Regions from separate parts of the Psychrobacillus sp. NPDC096623 genome, predicted to be linked through region 1. Evidence: riboswitches for the same ligand, from Rfam matches in the RefSeq annotation. Region 1 holds a riboswitch; each other region holds the start of a gene.
What was found. A riboswitch is a leader RNA that binds a small molecule or an ion and turns the genes downstream of it on or off. The one in region 1 is predicted to bind lysine.
Positions count from the first base shown of each region.

Region 2: linked by a shared signal. The riboswitch ahead of dapA (4-hydroxy-tetrahydrodipicolinate synthase) and the one ahead of ACIQX2_RS11065 (aspartate kinase) in region 1 are both predicted to bind lysine.
Region 3: linked by a shared signal. The riboswitch ahead of ACIQX2_RS17065 (transporter substrate-binding domain-containing protein) and the one ahead of ACIQX2_RS11065 (aspartate kinase) in region 1 are both predicted to bind lysine.
Region 4: linked by a shared signal. The riboswitch ahead of ACIQX2_RS13860 (Na+/H+ antiporter NhaC family protein) and the one ahead of ACIQX2_RS11065 (aspartate kinase) in region 1 are both predicted to bind lysine.

Region 1 covers NZ_JBIWER010000003.1:313,461-318,440, forward strand. Annotated here, with positions in the region: gene ACIQX2_RS11055 (succinate dehydrogenase cytochrome b558 subunit) at 1-420, opposite strand, end outside; gene ACIQX2_RS11060 (YslB family protein) at 704-1,117, shown strand; gene ACIQX2_RS11065 (aspartate kinase) at 1,456-2,685, opposite strand; lysine riboswitch at 2,782-2,960, opposite strand; gene uvrC (excinuclease ABC subunit UvrC) at 3,152-4,942, opposite strand.
Region 2 covers NZ_JBIWER010000008.1:109,059-114,038, forward strand. Annotated here, with positions in the region: gene ACIQX2_RS17970 (LLM class flavin-dependent oxidoreductase) at 1-472, opposite strand, end outside; gene ACIQX2_RS17975 (DHH family phosphoesterase) at 765-1,952, opposite strand; lysine riboswitch at 2,115-2,294, shown strand; gene dapA (4-hydroxy-tetrahydrodipicolinate synthase) at 2,415-3,302, shown strand; gene ACIQX2_RS17985 (VOC family protein) at 3,792-4,142, shown strand; gene ACIQX2_RS17990 (YehS family protein) at 4,238-4,750, opposite strand; gene phoU (phosphate signaling complex protein PhoU) at 4,865-4,980, opposite strand, start outside.
Region 3 covers NZ_JBIWER010000007.1:138,579-143,558, reverse strand. Annotated here, with positions in the region: gene ACIQX2_RS17075 (YvrJ family protein) at 222-386, shown strand; gene ACIQX2_RS17070 (purine-cytosine permease family protein) at 612-2,012, opposite strand; lysine riboswitch at 2,202-2,385, shown strand; gene ACIQX2_RS17065 (transporter substrate-binding domain-containing protein) at 2,512-3,360, shown strand; gene ACIQX2_RS17060 (amino acid ABC transporter permease) at 3,703-4,461, shown strand; gene ACIQX2_RS17055 (amino acid ABC transporter ATP-binding protein) at 4,480-4,980, shown strand, end outside.
Region 4 covers NZ_JBIWER010000005.1:38,719-43,698, forward strand. Annotated here, with positions in the region: gene ACIQX2_RS13850 (YutD family protein) at 1-175, opposite strand, end outside; gene lipA (lipoyl synthase) at 190-1,125, opposite strand; gene ACIQX2_RS13860 (Na+/H+ antiporter NhaC family protein) at 1,233-2,792, opposite strand; lysine riboswitch at 2,874-3,056, opposite strand; gene yunB (sporulation protein YunB) at 3,105-3,875, opposite strand; gene ACIQX2_RS13870 (bifunctional metallophosphatase/5'-nucleotidase) at 3,918-4,980, opposite strand, start outside.

The DNA.
Region 1 (4,980 bases):
TGGGTTAGATAAAATTTCTGCCATCATATTAAAGTTAACTTCTTTTGCTCCGATTGCTGCTTGGAAACGTGTTTCAAATACATGCCACACGATAAATACTACTAGGAAAATACCAGTGAAGCGTTGTAAAATGAACAAATAATTTCTTAACGTACCAAATCTCTGCGGATTATGCTTTGCAGTAAATGCAATGTAAAGTCCGTAAAATGCATGGAACATTAATGGAAGAAAAATTACGAAGATTTCTAACATATAGCGAAATGGTAGACTCTCCATGAAGTGAGACGCATTATTGAATGCCTCTTCTCCTCTCGTAGCAAAATGATTTACTACTAAATGCTGCGTTAAAAACAGACCTACAGGAATAATACCTAGTAAGGAATGTAGTCGACGCCAATAAAATTCGCGTTCTTTCGACAAAACAATTACCCCCTCAAATTTCCGAGCAAAAGCAATGAAAACTATTGTAAAAAATCATTTGTTCTCAAAACTTTCACATCATCAAGTTACGTATTTATGACATATCCATTGTACTCTCATCATTTTAGAGCGTCAAGGCATCTTTCTGATTTTCCATGTGGATTCTTCTACCTTTCTTAGATAATAGTTTGATTATTAAATCACAATCTATCGGGTCCCAATTGCTATTAATTTATGATAAAATAAATAGGCAATAATGATTTTTGGAAAGAAGGGTTGCTACTTGGATGAAAAGAAACATTCACATGTAACTTCCTTTGGATATGAGATAATAAGAGACCACGTGCTTACTTCTATTCTCGGAAAACATGAAAAAGATATTTTATATTGGGCTGGAAAAGATTTAGCTCGTAAATTCCCCCTCTATTCGATGGAAGAAGCCGTTACGTTTTTCAATGAAGCCGGATGGGGTACATTACATTTAGAAAAAACGACAAAAGATTCGGCTTTTTATACATTAAGTACATATAATCTACCTCAGAGTGGACAAAGTAGAAGTCATCGATTAGAAGCAGGTTTTTTAGCTGAACAGCAGCAGAAGCTTAGTGGCTTTTTGACTGAATGTTATGATGAAGAAGTTAAAAAGAATGGCATCGTATCCTTACAAATAAAATGGGATTCTAAAACAAAAGGGTAATAGGATAGTCAATCGCTGACTTTTCCTATTACCTTTTTTTCAAAAGATATTATTTAAGATAATCCCTAGATACCGGCTCTTGATAATTAAACAAAAGAATATCGCTTTGATTTCCGCTCCAGGCGGACGCCTTCCGCTACATTCAATAAAATGTGTAGTACTTCACTTTAATCTAGAACAAAGTGTATCGCTTACATGACGAGTTGAATTATCAAAAAACGGACTCGAGCCATGGTTCCGGAAAGAGTCCACCCTAACGGAAAACAACTGTAGTGGTAATCAAATAAAAAGCCCTGAAAACTTTATTCTTCATAAAATTTTCAAAGGTTGGTTATAGTTTAAACTGATTGATGGGTTAACGAAAGATTGAATTCGTCATGCAGGGCATTGGCCGCTTCAATCATATGCTGCTGTGGCACTACAACGGACACTTTTATCTCTGATGTACTCACCATTTTCACCGGAATATTTTCAATTCTTAAACGGTCAAACATTTGAGCAGCTACCCCTGGGTTCGATACCATTCCAGAACCTACTATAGAAACCTTAGCTAGACCTACTTCAAAATCAGCGAAGGTAAAGCCAAGTTCTTGTTTATGTGTTTCTAAAACTTTGATCGCTTCAGCCAAAGACTCCTTCTTAATCGAAAATGAAACTGCCGGTTTTACTCCATCTACTATCGACTGAACAATAATATCCACATTTATATGATTTGCAGCTAGTGTTGTGAAAATAGAGGCTAATGAACCATTAAATGGCACCTCATATTCTATAGTTAATCGAACGATATCGGATTCAAATGCAATCCCACGAACTACTAAATTATTTTCCACATCTACTTCCTCCTTCAAAATCGTTCCTTCTCCATCTTTATAGCTTGGACGTACACGCAATGGAACTTTATAGTTTTTAGCAAATTCAACTGCCCGTGGATGTAATACACCTGCGCCTAAATTAGCAAGTTCGAGCATTTCGTCATATTCCAGCTGTTCAAGTTTACGAGCATTCTCAATATAGCGCGGATCTGATGTGTATATACCATCAACATCGGTGTAAATATCGCAAGTTTCCGCTTGGATGGAAGCAGCAATTGCAACAGCTGTTGTATCAGATCCACCTCTGCCAAGTGTGGTAATTTCACCATTTTCGGATATCCCCTGGAAGCCTGCTACAATTACTACTTTGTTCGAAGCGAGTAAATCATCAATTTTAGATGGATTCAACTTCAATATTTTCGCATTTCTATGCACATCATCAGTCACTAGACCTGCTTGAGCACCTGTTAGAGAAATGGCATCTATCCCTAATGCATTTAACTTAATAGCAAGTAAAGCCATCGTAATTTGCTCTCCATTGGACAAAAGCATGTCCATTTCTCGTTTTGATGGAGATTCCGCTAATCCGTATGCTAGGTTCGACAATTCGTCAGTTGTTTTACCCATTGCCGATACAACAACGACTACATCATTCCCTTTTTCCTTTTCATCTTTAATTCGAGTAGCAACATTTGCAATTTTTTCTGTTGATTCAACAGAAGTACCGCCAAACTTCATTACAATTTTAGTCATGAACATCCGCTCCCTAATTTCTCTGTAAGGATTAAAAAATGCTTTCCACATATTGTGAAAAGCATTCGTCTCATACACGGTCTAAAAAATCTGCCCATGAGAGATAGCCCTCCAGAATATAAATTCTGACAATCCTACATCTCTTAAATGCAGAACCAACAATAGAATAGGAAAAGCTATTCTATGTTTCGGCGAAAAACCCTTTCCACAGCCATTCTCGGAACTTTCCTTCCTCCTGCTGAGTACTGATGTTTTATCGCACCTCTATCTTCACTGTAAATATAGTGAATATAAAATTACGCCTCGGAGTAATTGCGTGCAGATTTTGAATTGCGCTTACGCAATTAACTCCCTTCAAAATCTGTGACATCCGCCGGAGGCTTAACTTGAATCAACAATTCCTATGTGTCCATTTGCAACATTCTTTTATTGATTCAAGTTAAATTGAATTAACTTTAACATACGATTATTCAGAAGACAATAATTTTTTCTGAAAATGATTAATCACAATCTCTGCCTGCTTACTCGGAAGACCAGCTTCTATGAGCTCTTCTTTACTGGCTGCTTGAATTTTCTTTAACGACCCAAAATGCTTTAAAAGTATTTTTTTCCGTTGAGGGCCGATACCTTCTATACCATCTAGCGAAGATGCAATCGTATGTTTTCCACGCTGCTGTCTGTGGAAAGTAATAGCAAAACGATGAACTTCATCCTGTATTCTTTGCAGCAGATAAAAACCTTCACTCGTCCGCTTCATAGGTATTAACTCCAAAGGATCGCCGTATATAAGCTGAGAGGTTTGATGCTTACCATCTTTTGCCAGACCTGCAATTGGAATATCTAACCCTAGTTCATCCTCTATAATTTCGCGTGCAGCTTCAATTTGTCCTTTCCCACCATCAATAATGACCAAATCAGGCAGGGGCAAATTCTCCTTCAGTACACGAGTGTATCTTCTACGTACAACTTCTCGCATTGCTCCGTAATCATCATGTTTCGCTGCTGTTTTTGTTTTATATTTTCGATAATCCTTTTTACTGGCTTTGCCGTCAATAAAAACTACCATCGCAGAAACCGCATCAGTGCCATGGATATGCGAGTTATCAAAAGCTTCAATACGCATAGGAGGAGCAATTCCCATTGAATCTCCCAGCTGCTCTACTGCACCAATTGTCCGTTCCTCTTGTCTTTCAATCAAATGGAACTTCTCAGAAAGCGCTATTTTAGCATTTTTTTCAGCTAATTCGACTAGATTTTTCTTCGTTCCTCTTTGCGGAACGAAAACCTTCATTTCTAGAAGTTTTGAAGCCAAATCGATGTCCGTAGTCAAAGGAACATAAATTTCTTTTGGCTTAATATGCTCTGACTTCGCATAAAATTGGCCTAAAAATGTTAGAAACTCCTCTTCAGGATCACGGAATAGAGGAAACAATGAAACGTCTCTTTCAATAAGCTTCCCTTGTCTTATAAAAAATACTTGAACACACATCCAACCTTTGTCTACATGCCAACCAAAAATATCTCTGCTTGTAAAATCATTCATCGTCATTTTTTGCTTTTCCATAACCTGTTCTATATGTGAAATTTGATCTCGATACTCTTTTGCCCGTTCAAATTCAAGTGCTTCTGCAGCTGCATTCATTTTTGCTACCAATTCTTTTTTCACTTGTGTGTGACCGCCATTCAAGAAGCTAATTATTTCTTGAATGATTGAATCATAAACATTCTCTTCAATTTTTTTCACACACGGAGCTAGACATTGACCCATATGATAGTAGAGGCAAACTCGATTTGGCATTTTATGACATTTACGAAGTGGATATAAACGATCTAGAAGTTTTTTCGTTTCATGAGCTGCATGTGAATTCGGATAAGGACCAAAATATTTCCCTTTATCTTTTTTAACCTGTCTCGTAATGATCAATCGTGGATCTTTTTCAGCAGTAATTTTAATATATGGATACGTTTTATCATCTTTTAACATAATGTTATATTTGGGATCATGCTTTTTAATAAGATGAAGCTCTAATATTAAAGCTTCCAGCTCAGATGATGTGACGATATATTCAAAGTCAACAATTTCTTGCACTAATCGAAGTGTTTTTCCATCGTGTGCACCTTTAAAATAAGAGCGTACACGATTTTTCAATATCTTCGCTTTGCCGACGTAGATAATAGTTCCTTGCCGGTCTTTCATTAAGTAACATCCTGGCTCATCTGGTAAGATGGCACATTTTTGTTCGATCAATTCATTCATATTATCACCTGTTTAAAAAAACCGGGCACTATGGAGCA
Region 2 (4,980 bases), on a different contig from region 1:
CAGCACGATGCTTACCACTCCATGTGACCATTTCAGACTCACGTATTTTCAATAGCAAATCGAGCTTCTCATCATATAATTCATCATAGTCTTTTAAATCATATCCAAAAAGAGGGAAGGATTCGATAAAGGAACCACGTCCAGCCATTATTTCTGCACGACCATTGGAAATAGCATCTAATGTAGAAAATTCCTCAAATACTCGCACTGGGTCATCCGAAGAAAGTACTGTAACGGCGCTTGTGAGTCTAATTTGCTTCGTCCGTGAAGCAGCTGCAGCTAAAAGAACTGCTGGTGCAGAAGCGGCATAATCCTTTCGATGATGCTCTCCCACCCCAAATACATCCAAGCCTACCTGGTCCGCTAATACAATCTCTTCTATAACCTCTCGAATACGCTCTGCATGGCTAATTATTTTACCCGTTTTTACATCCGGAGTTGTTTCAACAAACGTTGTTATTCCAATTTCCATATGATTTGCCTCCTTCAATTCTGCAGTCTTATTATTTTCTAAATAAGTCTCTCGGCTTAATGATACCTTATCATTCAATTTATATTCAATTTTCCAGTTTCATTAGAAGGAGTGTCATTTGGATAAATATTCAGTTACGTAAATAAATCAAGGTGAAGAGCGAGTAAAGTTACCTTGAAGACGAGTAGCAAGGTCCTTCCGAGAGTATCAACTTTCTGAAAGCGAGTATTCAATGACTGAGCGAAAGTAACTTAAGCAATATACATTTTATGTCCGCCTAAAATTCTCCGTATCAGGAGTTCTCTCTTTTTTTCACTTCACTCATTAAGTAATCGACGAAAAGTTCGTCTCTAACTAAAGCTGCCTCGTAGTTCCGCTTTAAGAAACGCTCCCCTTCTTCAAAGCTAGTAAAGGTTTTTTCGATTGCTACTTTATCTTTTTCCAGAATCCAATCGACCCCATTTTTAGAATATAAGATGAACGTTTCATTATTTCTATTTTTATAAAACGAACCAAAGGATGATTGTTTCAAATTATATTGATTTCTTTTTGCATCTTCCAAAATCGGTGACAGGTGGAATGTGTCCAAAACAAATAACTTATAGGCTTCCTCTGTTAAATTACAGCCAGATGCTTTTTGATGCCCCCCACCGCCAAACTGTCCAGCAATTTTAGATACATCGATATGGTCATAAATTGTACGAAGAGAGATTCTTTTCCCTCCCATAATTACAATTGCTATATAGTCGAGATGCGGATTTTCTTTACCTAGTTCATTGCCAAGCTCTGAATGATACGTTTCTGCATATACAACACCAGCTAAATGTTCTCCTACTTTCGCCTGGACAATCTCTTTTTTCTTTCTGCGAATATAGCGGTCAATCTTGTCTTCTTCCATAAGTAATATTTTCTTTTCAAATTCATCAAAATTGAAGGTCTCACTAGTACGGAGACGCTCTAACATCTTTTCTTCAAATTCTTCTATAGCTATTAAATAGAAAAGGGAATTTAGTGAATGGGCACGCTTGTTTCCGTTCTTCTCCCATTCCCATGTATCATACTGTCTAACTAACTCTACAAACTCCGAAAGCGCAGCAGTTGGTTTCAACAGTTCATTATTAACAAGATATTCATATAATAATGAAGTAGCGGAGGTTAATTTTCCTTCAGAGTTTTCTACTGAAATATAACCCCAGTCATAATCATTAAAATGGAGAGCAGATTTGTGATGGTCAATTAATTGGAGCTTTCCTTTTGCATTGTAAAAATCATTTAACTTTTTTTCATTCTCTTCGTTTGGAGTCAAATCCGTTATAAATAAAAACGTATCCGGCTCATCATTTTCTAAAAAATATTCAATCTCTCGATTAAGTGAAGAAATCGAATTATAGCGCACCTTCACTTGCTCACCAAAAGCAAGCTTTGCTAAGATGCCACATCCGACGCCATCTAAATCATTATGAGACAATAATTTATACATCCTTTTCACCTCTAGTATAGTATGGTTATTTCGTGAGAAACTTATTATTAGAACTTACCTCTAATAGCTTTATATTTATTTTACATGTAATCTGTTGCAATAGTAGGAAAAACCATGTATTATTTTAGTAATTAAATATTCTCTTATTTCAAATACATTTGAAGTAAGGATAGAGGCGCAAAAACCATCAGTACACTTTTGGAGGAGAATGAGATCCTGTGACATTTGTGGAAAGGGGAATTTGCCGAAGTTGAAAGAATCTCATTTTTCTTGAAGCTGGTTCTGTTGTTGAACAAACACTGGATTGTCATATAGGAGACTATATGGAGGGCTATCTTACGCACAGAAATATTACTTTATTTCTATTGCAGCAACGAGCCCTCGTTGTTGCTTTTTTGCGTCTACTGAAAAATGCCCTTCTCCCTGAATTTTTAATAATAAATTATAGGATGTGGAGAAGTTATGAATTTTGGACAAATATTAACGGCAATGGTGACTCCTTTTGATCATAACGAAGAGATTGACTTTCCAGCTACACGAAACTTAATAAATTACTTAATCGATAATGGAACAGAAGGATTAGTTGTATCTGGTACAACTGGAGAGTCTCCGACATTAACGGAGGAAGAAAAAGTTCAATTGTTTAAATTTACTGTGGAGGTTGTGAATGGAAGAGTTCCTGTAATTGCTGGAACTGGCTCGTATAATACAAAAGCGTCCATCGAGCTAACAAAACGTGCAACTGATGCAGGTGTCGATGGTATTATGCTAGTTGTTCCTTATTACAACAAGCCATCACAAGAAGGCATGTACCAGCATTTCAAAGCAATTGCAGCAGCTACATCCCTGCCGATTATGCTATACAATATTCCAGGTCGTAGTGTAGTCAATATGACGGTTGATACAGTAATCCGCCTGTCTCAAATACCTAATATCGTATCGATAAAGGAAGCTAGCGGCAACTTAGATACAATGGCTGAAATCATCAGCAATACACGCGAAGACTTTTCCCTCTATAGCGGCGACGATGGGTTAACAATTCCAGTACTATCGATTGGAGGTGCAGGTGTCATTTCCGTAGCATCTCATGTTATCGGAAACGAAATGCAAGCGATGATTGCAAAATTCAACAGTGGCAATATAAAAGAGGCTGCTAGTGATCACCGCACGTTATTACCGATTATGAAGGCATTATTTGCTGCACCAAACCCGACACCTGTAAAAACTGCTTTAAATTTAAAAGGAATTCCTGTAGGTGGTGTACGCCTACCAATGATTCCATTAAACGCCGAGGAGCTTAGCACATTGCAAAATGTATTATCTTCACATTTAGAAACAGTCTCATTATAAGAAAAAAGAGCGAATTCGATCTACACCAGAATTCGCTCTTTTTTTACTTGGCTCTCTTTAAAGAAAAGGTTTATGTCGCAAGTGATATTCATTTAATACACGAAAATCCTACTTTTAACTACAGACTTCCTAATGATATGAGAAACTTCATAAAACTGCGACCTATAACTTAATTTTATGAACCAACGGCAGCGTTGTTCCAGGAAGGGATTGACGTCCTAATTGTTGAATTTATTATATGGGGACAAGTTAGTCTAAGATAAGATTGGGATTTTTTATTTCACATTTTACTCATACAGTGATGTAAATGGTTTGTTTATCAGTTGAAAGAACAAATGCGCAAGCGACTATGTTAGCTCTGAAAAGCCATGAAAGAATTACAATAAAGGCGATCTTTTCCTTTATTCACTAGTCGGACATAAGCAGTTAGATTAAATCTATAATTGAATTGAAAAACTAAAAATCAAAAACAGACAGGGGTTAGTAAAAATGATAAAAGGTTTTGGAGGAATATTTTGGAGAACTAAGAATATGGAAGTTATAAAAAAATGGTACAGTGAAGTACTAAAGATTGAAGAAATAGAAAGCTGGAATGGGACAGTTATTAAACCTCAATTAGGAAATGAGACTATCTTTTCTTTTTTTACAGAGAATGACAGTTACTTTCCAACTGAACAACAAGTGATGTTAAATTTTCAAGTACATGATTTGAACGAGACTATCAAACATCTTGAAGACATTGGTGTACCACTTGAAAAGGAAAAAGAGATTAGCGAATATGGAAAGTTTATTTGGATTAAAGATCCTGAAGGTCGACTGATGGAGCTTTGGGAGAAATAGAGGATTTTAAGGATTGGAAAAACTAAAAAAGACAAAAAAATGAGCTCGGATATTCTTCTCCAAGCTCATTTTTCATAATAGTAGTTCATTAAACTTTAACCTCTATATTTCACCGCTAGACCTTTTAAGAATTTGCGGGCGAAATTATCCCCGCATTCTTTATAATTACGGTGACCAGGCTTTCGTAAAATGGCGCCTAGTTCCCCTTTTGAAACAGCGATACCACCATCATCTAAAATATCTAGCATATCCTCTGTTGTTAATTGCAGTGCTACCTTGAGCTTCTTCAATAGCATATTATTCACATGGTCCTTCTGCTGCTCAGTTAGCTCAGGACTAGCTGGCTGCTCTGGTTTAGGATCCTGTTTTCCTCTTTTATAAGTGATGTGACCATTCAAAAATGACTCCAGCATTTTATTATTACACTTCATATGGTTGTCATCATCCACTACTTCTTCATCGCCATCATCTTCTTTTGATTTCGTAAGAATTTTGAGTACCTCTTCCTTTGTGACTTCCACGCCACCAAGTTTAAAAATCTCTACCATGTCCTTATTTTTAATATCTAAGGCATATCTCAATCTGATTAATATATCATTATTCTCCATTTAAAAGCCTCCTATAATTATTATTAGAATAGCACTTCTTCTATAATTTGAGCTAGTATTAAAAAACTGGAGAAGAAAATTTCACATTTCCCCTCCAGTATCTATATTTATTAATTATGAATTGAAATCATAAATTTGACCTTTTATCAAATATGCAGTACTTTCAGCAATATTTGTTATATGGTCTGCTGTTCTCTCCAGAAAACGATTGATGAATAATAATTGTACGA
Region 3 (4,980 bases), on a different contig from region 1:
AATTAGAGTGTGTTTCCCAATTTATAATTATTCTAAAAATAAGAAAAATTTAGTATAATATAATAAATATTAAATATTTTAATACAAAGAATTCAAAGATGAACATTTGGTACAATTTCTCTTATTTTTTGGACAAGTGAGTTTTTTAAAGTAGTTGGTTTTACTCAACAGGTATGTCAATAGCTTGAGGGATGGTAAATAAAAAGGAAAGGGGGATACACATGATCGGGGAGGAAAACATCGTACAATTAATTGGAAACTTTGGATTTCCCATTGTAGTCACTATTTATTTATTGCATCGATTTGAAAATAAAATAGACTCTCTTGAAAATACCATTCACAATATAGCAAATGTTGTTAACAATAGTATAGAAAAAAGAAAGTGAAGTGTAACATGGATTGAATTGATGTCCTGTTGATCATATAAATTGAAAACTAGATTAAGCTAATTTTCACTAACCTACAATTTTCTTTAAAGAAAATGACAGAAGTGAAAAGTAATCCATCCCGAGTATTAACTCAAAAATGGATTACTTTTTTATTGTCAATAATGAGTATAATTTTTGATTTATTATTTTGGGGTTTACTAAATTAGAAAAAGTAATTTAATTTTAGGCAATATAGTCTTCTTTTGGAATATCATCCGCAGAACCTTTACTATAATACTTACCTTTTGTTGATACTGCAATAACAACTGTAAGAATTGCCGCTAGAATAGCTGCAAAGAAAGCAGCGGTACTTTGTAAAAATGATCCCATATAACCTAGTGCTGCAAATGTGCCTAGGATACTAGATACAATTAGAGATACAACTCCAACGGGATTCCATTTGTATAAATACTCTTGGCGATCCTCATAATAACCCTTACCAATTTTCAATGCTTTTTTAACTACCAATGCATCGGTAACTAATACTGCTGCCCATGCAAGTAAAAATACACCTTGAAACGTCATAGCGGTATCTAAGTGATCAACAATTCCTCCAAGCATGAGAATTATTGCACTAATTCCACTTACGACAACCCAAAAACGGCGACCAGGAGTAAATTTAAATATGTTTTCAAAGAAGTTAGATAAAGATAAGGAACTACTATATATATTGGTAATATTTATACGTAATTGGGTTAACATAGTGAATAATGCTCCGCCAATGCCGAGAAGCATGACTATATAAACTCCAGGATTTGGTTCTCCTAAGCGAACACCAAACCAAATGCCTAGACCGCCCATAACCCCGAAACAGATGATTTGAGGAACAAAACCGATTGCAACAGATCCAATTTTAATATCTTTCGGTTTTAGAAAACGTGCATAATCTGATGCTATAAGCGCTGTTAGGCCCATTATTCCATGTTGAACTCCTATACAGAGAAGCAAAGCTTGTCCTCCAACTTGAACTCCTTCAGGTAGATAAGTCCAAAATGGTCCATCAAATACAGAAGGCTCATAAAACGATAGAACAATCGCTGTTATTAAGAAAACAACAAATATAGGTAATGACCACTTTTGTATTCTATCTAGCTGTTTGATTCCAAACCAATTTAAAGGTATAACGATAAACCCGAAGAAAATAATTAATGCCCATTCGTGAAGGTTAGGGAAGAAGGTGTGAACCGCGGAAACTAAAATGAGACCTTCAAATGCACAATACATAATAAAGTTTGTCGCGTAAAGGAAGGACGTTAAGGAAGCACCAATATAACCAAAGCCTCCTCCTCTGGATAATAGATTGACATTCATACCAGATTTTGCAGATAAGTAGGCAATAAAGGTTCCTAGTATACCGGCAACTATTATTGCGTAAACGGAGGAGATAATAGCATTTAGTGCACCAAATTGTAGGGCCATTACACTACCCATTTGAAAGTAAAAAATGGCCGTGGCTATTCCTAATGTAATATTGGTTATACTTAACCAACCCATATTTCTTTGGCTACGGGGCACCTTCTCTAATGAATAATCTTTGTCTATCTCTTCAGTTACTTTGTGATCTGTAATTTGGACAGATCCCATAATATCATCTCCTAATAAAAAATAATTATTAATGCGAAAAGACGCAATAATAATTAAATTTCCTTGTTTTTTATATTGCCACTAATCATTATAACATATACCTAGCTAAATATTAATTCGGAAGCAGTTGACAGGAATATATGTGTATTGTAAACTATGAATCATAATTGAATACGACCTCACTTAGTATAGTGAGGTAGAGGCGCGATATTTAATAGTCCTTTGTGGAGTTTGAGAAGCTATGATGCTAGGGAGAAGGAAATGTCGCCGAAGTTTGTAATATTGCTCGGTATTGCTTGCTGGGTCTGCAATGAATAATTGCAGGACTGTCCACTATAAACATCCCGGTTTATAATGGTGTGCTATCTCATTTGGGAAAAGTAGAGGATTTAGGGCAACTATACATATTGCGACCTGAGTTCATCTCAGGTCTTTTTTTGTACAAGTTGTCTTTTTTTTGTTGGAGGAACATACAATAATAAAAAAGGGAGAAATTCGAATGAAAAAGAGATTAATATTTTTAACGATATTCGCAAGCTTAGTATTGTTTTTAGCAGCATGTGGAGCGAGTGATGCAAAAACCTCAGGATCTTCGTCTGATTCTAAGGAAGCTGTTGATACATTTACAGTAGGTTTAGAAGCTGGTTATGCCCCTTTTAACTGGACTCAACTCGATGACTCTAATGGCGGAGTAAAGATTGACGGAAATGCAGAGTATGCTGGTGGATATGATGTAGAAATTGCTAAACGCCTTGCAGAAGGATTAGGGAAGGAACTAGTAATTGTCAAAACGGAATGGGATGGACTTGTTCCTTCGTTGCAATCTGGTAAAATTGATGCAATTATAGCAGGTATGTCACCTACAGAAGAACGTAAACAAACAATCGATTTTTCGGAAAACTACTATACATCGAACTTTGTAATGGTTGTGAAAAAAGGTGGTCCTTTTGAAGGAGCTACTTCTATTCAAGATTTCAGTGGTGCGAAAATCACAGGCCAGCTTAATACTTCGCATTATGGTGTAATTGATCAAATTAAAGATGTACAAAAGCAACCGGCATCTGATAATTTCTCCGCGATGCGTGTAGCTTTAGAATCTGGAGTAATTGATGGCTACGTATCAGAGCGTCCAGAAGGAATTAGTGCTTCTTCTGCAAACAAAAACTTCGCAATGGTAGAGTTTAAAGATGGATTTAAAGCAGCAGAAGAGGATACAGCAGTAGCTGTAGGATTGAAAAAAGGTAGTAATTTAACTGAGGAAATTAACAAAATTTTAGCGGAAATTTCGGAGGAAGAGCGTCAAGAGATTATGGATGCTGCTATTAATAACCAACCTGCAGCGGAATAAGGATGAAGTGATACCGGCTGCATCTTTTTGCAGTCGGTTTTTATATTAATTTTTACTAATTATCTGTCTAGCTCCAGCGCCTAGCCCGCCTGAGTCGCTTCAGAATTTCAGCAAAGGCAAAGGACGCCTTTACGTGAAATTCTTCCAGCGCTTGTCGGAGGACCACAGACTGACTTCCAAAGCATAGGCGCTTGCGCTTTTCTAAACTGTCTAGCTTAAGACGCCAGCAGTCAATCGCTTCAGACTTGTTGAAAAGGTAAAAAGTGCCTTTTACTTCAAGTTTTCCAGCGCTCTTCGCTGCTGAGCTGCGTCTGCCGATTTTCTAAGAAAGGAGGGAAATGTATGAGTATGGAGTATATTATTTCGATGATTACAAATAACTGGCCGATGTTCCTTCGTGGAGCGGGGATGACCCTGTTAATCTCTATTATAGGTACAATTTTGGGAGCAGTTATTGGGTTGCTTGCAGGGGTTATTCGTACAATTCCCACGCCAGAAAGAAAACTAAAAAGGGTTTTGTTAAAAATAGTAAATTTGATACTCTCTGTATATATTGAGTTTTTCAGAGGGACTCCAATGATTGTACAGGCTATGGTGATCTTTTATGGCTCTGCATTAGCATTTGGTGTAGATATGGACCGTACATTGGCGGCCATATTCATCGTTTCGATCAACACCGGTGCCTATATGGCAGAAATCGTCCGAGGTGGAGTTATTTCTATTGATAAGGGACAATTTGAGTCTGCGCAAGCAATAGGTATGAATCATGTTCAAACAATGTGGAACGTTGTTTTGCCACAGGTAATTCGCAATATTTTACCAGCAACAGGCAATCAATTTATTATTAATATTAAAGATACTTCCGTATTAAATGTTATTGGTGTTACGGAGCTGTATTTTCAAACCAAAACAGTTGCAGGCATCAGCTTCAAATATTTTGAACCCTTCTTTATAGCGTGTATTTTGTACTTCATCATGACATTTACGGTGACATTAATATTACGATATATAGAAAGAAAATTAGATGGTCCGGAAAACTACAGTATGATTGGACAGCCACCGCCACAGCTTATGCTGCCTAAAAATGCTAAAATCGATTAAACGAAGGAGGAGAAATCTATGGATAATGTCATCGAAGTTCAACATTTAAGTAAATCCTTCGGAAATCATGAGGTTCTAAAAGATATAGATTTTTCAGTGAACAAAGGAGAAGTTGTTTGTATCATCGGTTCCTCTGGTTCAGGAAAGTCGACTTTACTTCGGTGTATAAATTTGTTAGAAAAACCTAGTGGTGGACAAATCATTTATCACGGAGAGAATATTTTAGATGAAAAATATGATATTCATGCCTATCGTACAAAGTTAGGAATGGTTTTCCAACAGTTTAACTTATTTAATAACCATAATGTTTTGAATAACTGTATCGTCGGTCAAGTAAAAGTATTAAAACGCTCGAAAGAGGATGCTGAAAAGATTGCGTTAAAATATTTAAAAGTAGTAGGGATGGATCATTATGTGAATGCTCAACCAAAGCAATTATCAGGTGGTCAAAAGCAACGTGTTGCGATAGCTAGAGCCCTATCTATGGAGCCAGATGTTATGTTATTTGATGAACCAACA
Region 4 (4,980 bases), on a different contig from region 1:
TGTGGCTACGGTCCTCAAAAAAGCCTTTGAGACGAAGCTGACCATAACCCCAATCACCCATAATATAATCGTATTTAGTTAAGATTTCACTATACCGATCCAAAAAGGCCTCTTCTTTAAATGCCTCACGATAATTCTCTATAATCTCATAGGTAAAGCCTTCTGCAACTATCATTCAATCACCATCCATTAGCTATTTGGAGTAGCTAGAAGTTCCTCGCCTTGCAATTGTCTTTGCTTAGCTGCAGCGTTAACCTGCTCATCTGCATGGTAACTACTTCTAACAAGTGGACCAGCTTCACAATGGGAGAATCCTTTACTCATAGCAATTTTACGTAATTCTCCAAACTCAGCTGGGGAGTAATATTTAAGTACTGGTAAGTGTTTTTTAGAAGGTTGCAAGTATTGACCAATCGTCATTATATCGACGTTGTTAGCACGAAGGTCATCCATCACTTCTAGTATCTCTTCATGTGTTTCCCCTAAACCTAACATAAGCGACGATTTTGTTGGAATGCTAGGTTGCATTTCTTTGGCACGACGTAATAATTCTAGGGAACGATCGTATTTTGCTCTTGCACGAACTCTCGGAGTGAGTCTTCGAACCGTTTCGATGTTATGGTTCAGAATATCAGGTTTTGCATCCATAATATTGCGGATATTTTGCTCAATACCGCCCATATCAGAAGGTAAAACTTCTATGGAAGTAAAAGGATTTTTGCGTCGAATCGCACGAATCGTTTCAGCAAAAACTTCAGAACCCCCATCTTTTAAATCATCCCTCGCAACTGCTGTTACGACAACATGTTTTAAATTCATAATAACAACCGAATCTGCAACTCTTTCTGGTTCTGCCAAGTCTAATTCGTTAGGTAGTCCAGTTTTTACTGCACAAAAACGACATGCACGTGTGCAAACTGCCCCTAAAATCATAAATGTAGCTGTTCTTCGCGAACCCCAGCACTCATGTATATTTGGACATTTAGCTTCCTCACATACGGTATTTAAATTATTTTCACGCATTAACTTTTTTAAACCTTTGTATTCATCGTTCGTGTTTAACTTAATTTTTAACCAATCTGGTTTTCTTTGGTACTCTGTTTTCGTTGGTTTACACGATGTCACTTTTGCTCGACCCCATTCTAAATAAACTAACTACACTGTTGTCAATGTAACATAATATTTAGTTGGAAACAACCATACAAAAACACAGATTACCTATATAAGATTAATTAAACTGCTCGTTTACTATTAATACTCCAAACCACAAAAAATACGATAAGAATGACAATAACACTTACAAATCCAATCATAACTGAGCCTGTTAATCCTAAAACTAGATAACCGATTGCCGCAATAACTGCACTAATAATAGCATATGGAAGCTGAGTTATTACGTGGTCTATTACGTTTACCCCCGCTCCAGTTGCTGACATGATTGTTGTATCGGAAATAGGCGAGCAATGATCTCCAAAAACGGCTCCAGCTAAAACGGCAGCTAAAACAGGAAGTAATAATTCTGGCTCTACCACCATAATGATGCTTGCACCGATCGGTAATAAAATACCAAACGATCCCCATGAGGAACCTGTTGCGAACGCCATAAAAGCTGTTAAAACAAATAGTAAAAATGGAATTACACCAACCGGAATATTATTATCTGTCACAAGCTTAGCTAAATATTCACCAGTTCCGAGTGCGTTTATCAAAAATGAAAGAGACCAAGCAAATATCAAAATAAAAATAGCAGGTAACATCGAGTTTATACCAGAAATAACAGCTTTTCCGATTAATCCAGCATTAGCTTTTGGATTTCTTTTAAATTGCCGAGTATATAATAATATAGCTAAAACAGTCGACACTAATCCACCTATAAATAGAGAGAATGGAACATCTGTGTTCTCAAAAACAACAAATATATTCATCACCTTTCCAGAAGCCTGGTAACCTGTCCAAAACATCGAAAATAATGTTACAACTATTAATGAGAAAATCGGTAAGATTAAATCATTTACTTTCCCATAATTATTTTCCGGGAAATTACCTTGTAAATCACCTGGATTTGATTTATTTGGATCAAAAAGCACACCAGTTTCTTTTGCAAGTTTTTCATGCTTTTTCATCGGACCTAAGTCATTTTCTGTCCATGCAGTAAAAAATACCATCGCAAGCGCAGCAATCACATAGAAGTTCATCGGAGCCATTAACATAAATGCCTCAAGTGGCGTATAGTCTGTAATAGCATATGTAGCAAAAATAACCCCTAGCTGACTTATTAAGAACGCTCCCCAACTAGAAACTGGAGAAACTACACAAATCGGTGCCGATGTAGAGTCAATAAAATAAGCTAGTTTTGCACGAGATACTCGATGAGAATCAGTGATTGGACGGGCAATCTGTCCAACAGCAAGTGCATTAAAATAATCGTCTACAAAAATAATAATTCCTAAAAATGCTGTTAATAGCTTTGAGCCACGATTTGTTTTTATACGCTTAACTGCCCATGCTGCAAAAGCCGTGCTTCCACCTGATAAACTAACAATCGCAGTAATAACTCCAAGCATTAATATGAACAGCAATATATAAATATTATACAAATTCCATCCATTATCCCAGAATGACGTGAGAAAGGAATCCCAAAGAATGACGAATGAATCAATTGGTGAAAAGCTTTCTACTAACAAAGCTGCAGAAACAATTCCAACCCCCAATGATAATAAAACTCTTTTTGTCACTAGCACCATTACAATTGCTAAAAGTGGTGGTAAAATCGAAAATATTGTATTTTCCAAAGCAAGTCCTCCCAAATATAAAAAGCCAACCTAATATATATACATAGGTTGGCTTTTAGTTAAAATTTTAAGCATAATTTTATACTCTGTAGCTCTCCATTTATACATCTGTATAAACGACAGTGTTATTTCTGTTCAAAATAACCCCAACTAGAATTGACTTGACAATCAACATCTAATTTCGGCAAAACTTCCTTCCGTTTACAATCACAGTTGTCATTCTCCTGTAAACTACTCTTAAGTTATGCGGCCTCTACCTATTCTTATTCATTTCTACTAGTATAACAGTAAATACTATGTTTTGAAGGTTTTTTATTTTTCTGGTAATGGAAGTGGAACTTCTATGGATGGAGCTGCATCCCCGTCGCCACCTGTGTATATATAAGGAACCTGACCTTGCACAATCCCCATTGCAACAGGAATACTCTGTTCAACTGTACTCATTTTACTAGCTAAAGGTACGATTATTTGTACATTTACTTTGATATGGATATTGATTTCAACATAAGCATTATTAATTCCAAATTTAGTTATCGAAGACGTGACATTCGATTGTACATTACCGATGACGTGAAAGCGTATAGGTATTTTCGGGCCTAAGTTACCAATGATGGGAATATTCATCGCTTGCCCCATAGGAACGAAAAATACGATTCCACCTTGGTCTTCCATCGTTTGTTTGTCATATTCAATATCATCCAAATATGGAAGGCTAGACAAATTCCCCTGCTCTGCTTGCTCCAAATGAGATTGAACTAAGCTATTTGTATCAGCAAGTATTCGATTAATGATTTCTGTATTGAATCGAGTTGTTACCATGTTTGTACTATCAGACGGTACTTCTTCAATTATTTCATTGACATCCAGTGCATTTGCAATCCTTGAGTTAATCGCTTTGCTAATTACCATGGATGCTATTTTATTTGTTTGGACTTCTGCATATCTTAGGTACGTAGGAGTCAGTTGCTCATTAATATAATAAATGATGCCTGCAATTGATAACATAAAACATGTTAAAAAAATAGCTAACTTGCGTTGACTAGTGAAAATAGCAAATCGTTTTTTCCTTTTTTGATAGAACAAAAACAATCCTCCTACTTACTACTTATGTAAGGAGGAGGATTTTCATGACTCATATTCAAATTTTTCACGTTGTCCATACCATTTCACAATATCTCGAATCATCTCTGGCATAAAATATTGTTTTTGAGCAAATTTTAATGAAGGAAAAAAGTAACCAAATGTAAACATATCTAACGTTGCTAATGTATAAACTTTTTCCAATTCAAGAGGTGTTGCTTTGATTAGCACCGTCCCATCTTCTAGCTCTTGAAGCTGTTCGTATAATATTGCTCCAAGATAATTACCTCTAAATCCTAGTCCTTTTACTTCAAGCTTTGGCCATTTTTCATTTTTTCCTGTACGAATAACCTCAAGTAACTCTGCACCAGTTAATGTAATGACACACGGATTAATTGGATGAGGTAAACACTGATGTAAGTCCCTCGCAGTAATTGGTCCCTGCTGAAGGTCTTTTAAAAAGATACCAGCCGGGAACATTGCGCAGTCAGCATTAGTGAAAGAAAGCAGTGCTTTTCCGAAGAAATGAGATAAATCGGATTCCATGAACCATTCCTTCTTTAGTGCGGAAGGATTGTAAAAAACAATTCTAGACATTTCAGCTATACCTTCATTTTCCCAAATTAACTGTTGTTCATCGGCATCGGCTGGATTCGGTAGGGATTCTGCACGAAATAATTCTGCTTTTTTCGATTGAATCCCTCTTGCTACATGGTCAAATTCCATTGTAACAAGTCCAACATTCATTCCGTATTTACCTGTAGCGGCTTGCAAGGAGCTCCCTATCACCTTGCCTTCTTCAAATACATGATGTGTATGCGATCCCAGGATCAAATCAATCTCTGGAATTTCCAACGAAATTATTTCATCAAGCGACATTCCTAAGTGAGACATACAAATAAGAATATCCACTTGCGGACGAAGCATATGACATACCTCTTTCAAACGTGGAATTGGTTCTTGAACATGCCAGCCTAATTTCTTATAATAAATATCATAATTAGCAGTTGCCGCGACAATCCCTATTTTAATACCTGATGGGGTCACATGTATTTTGTAGGGTAATATCCACGAAGGTATCTCGCCATCTAAATCTGTGAAATTGGAG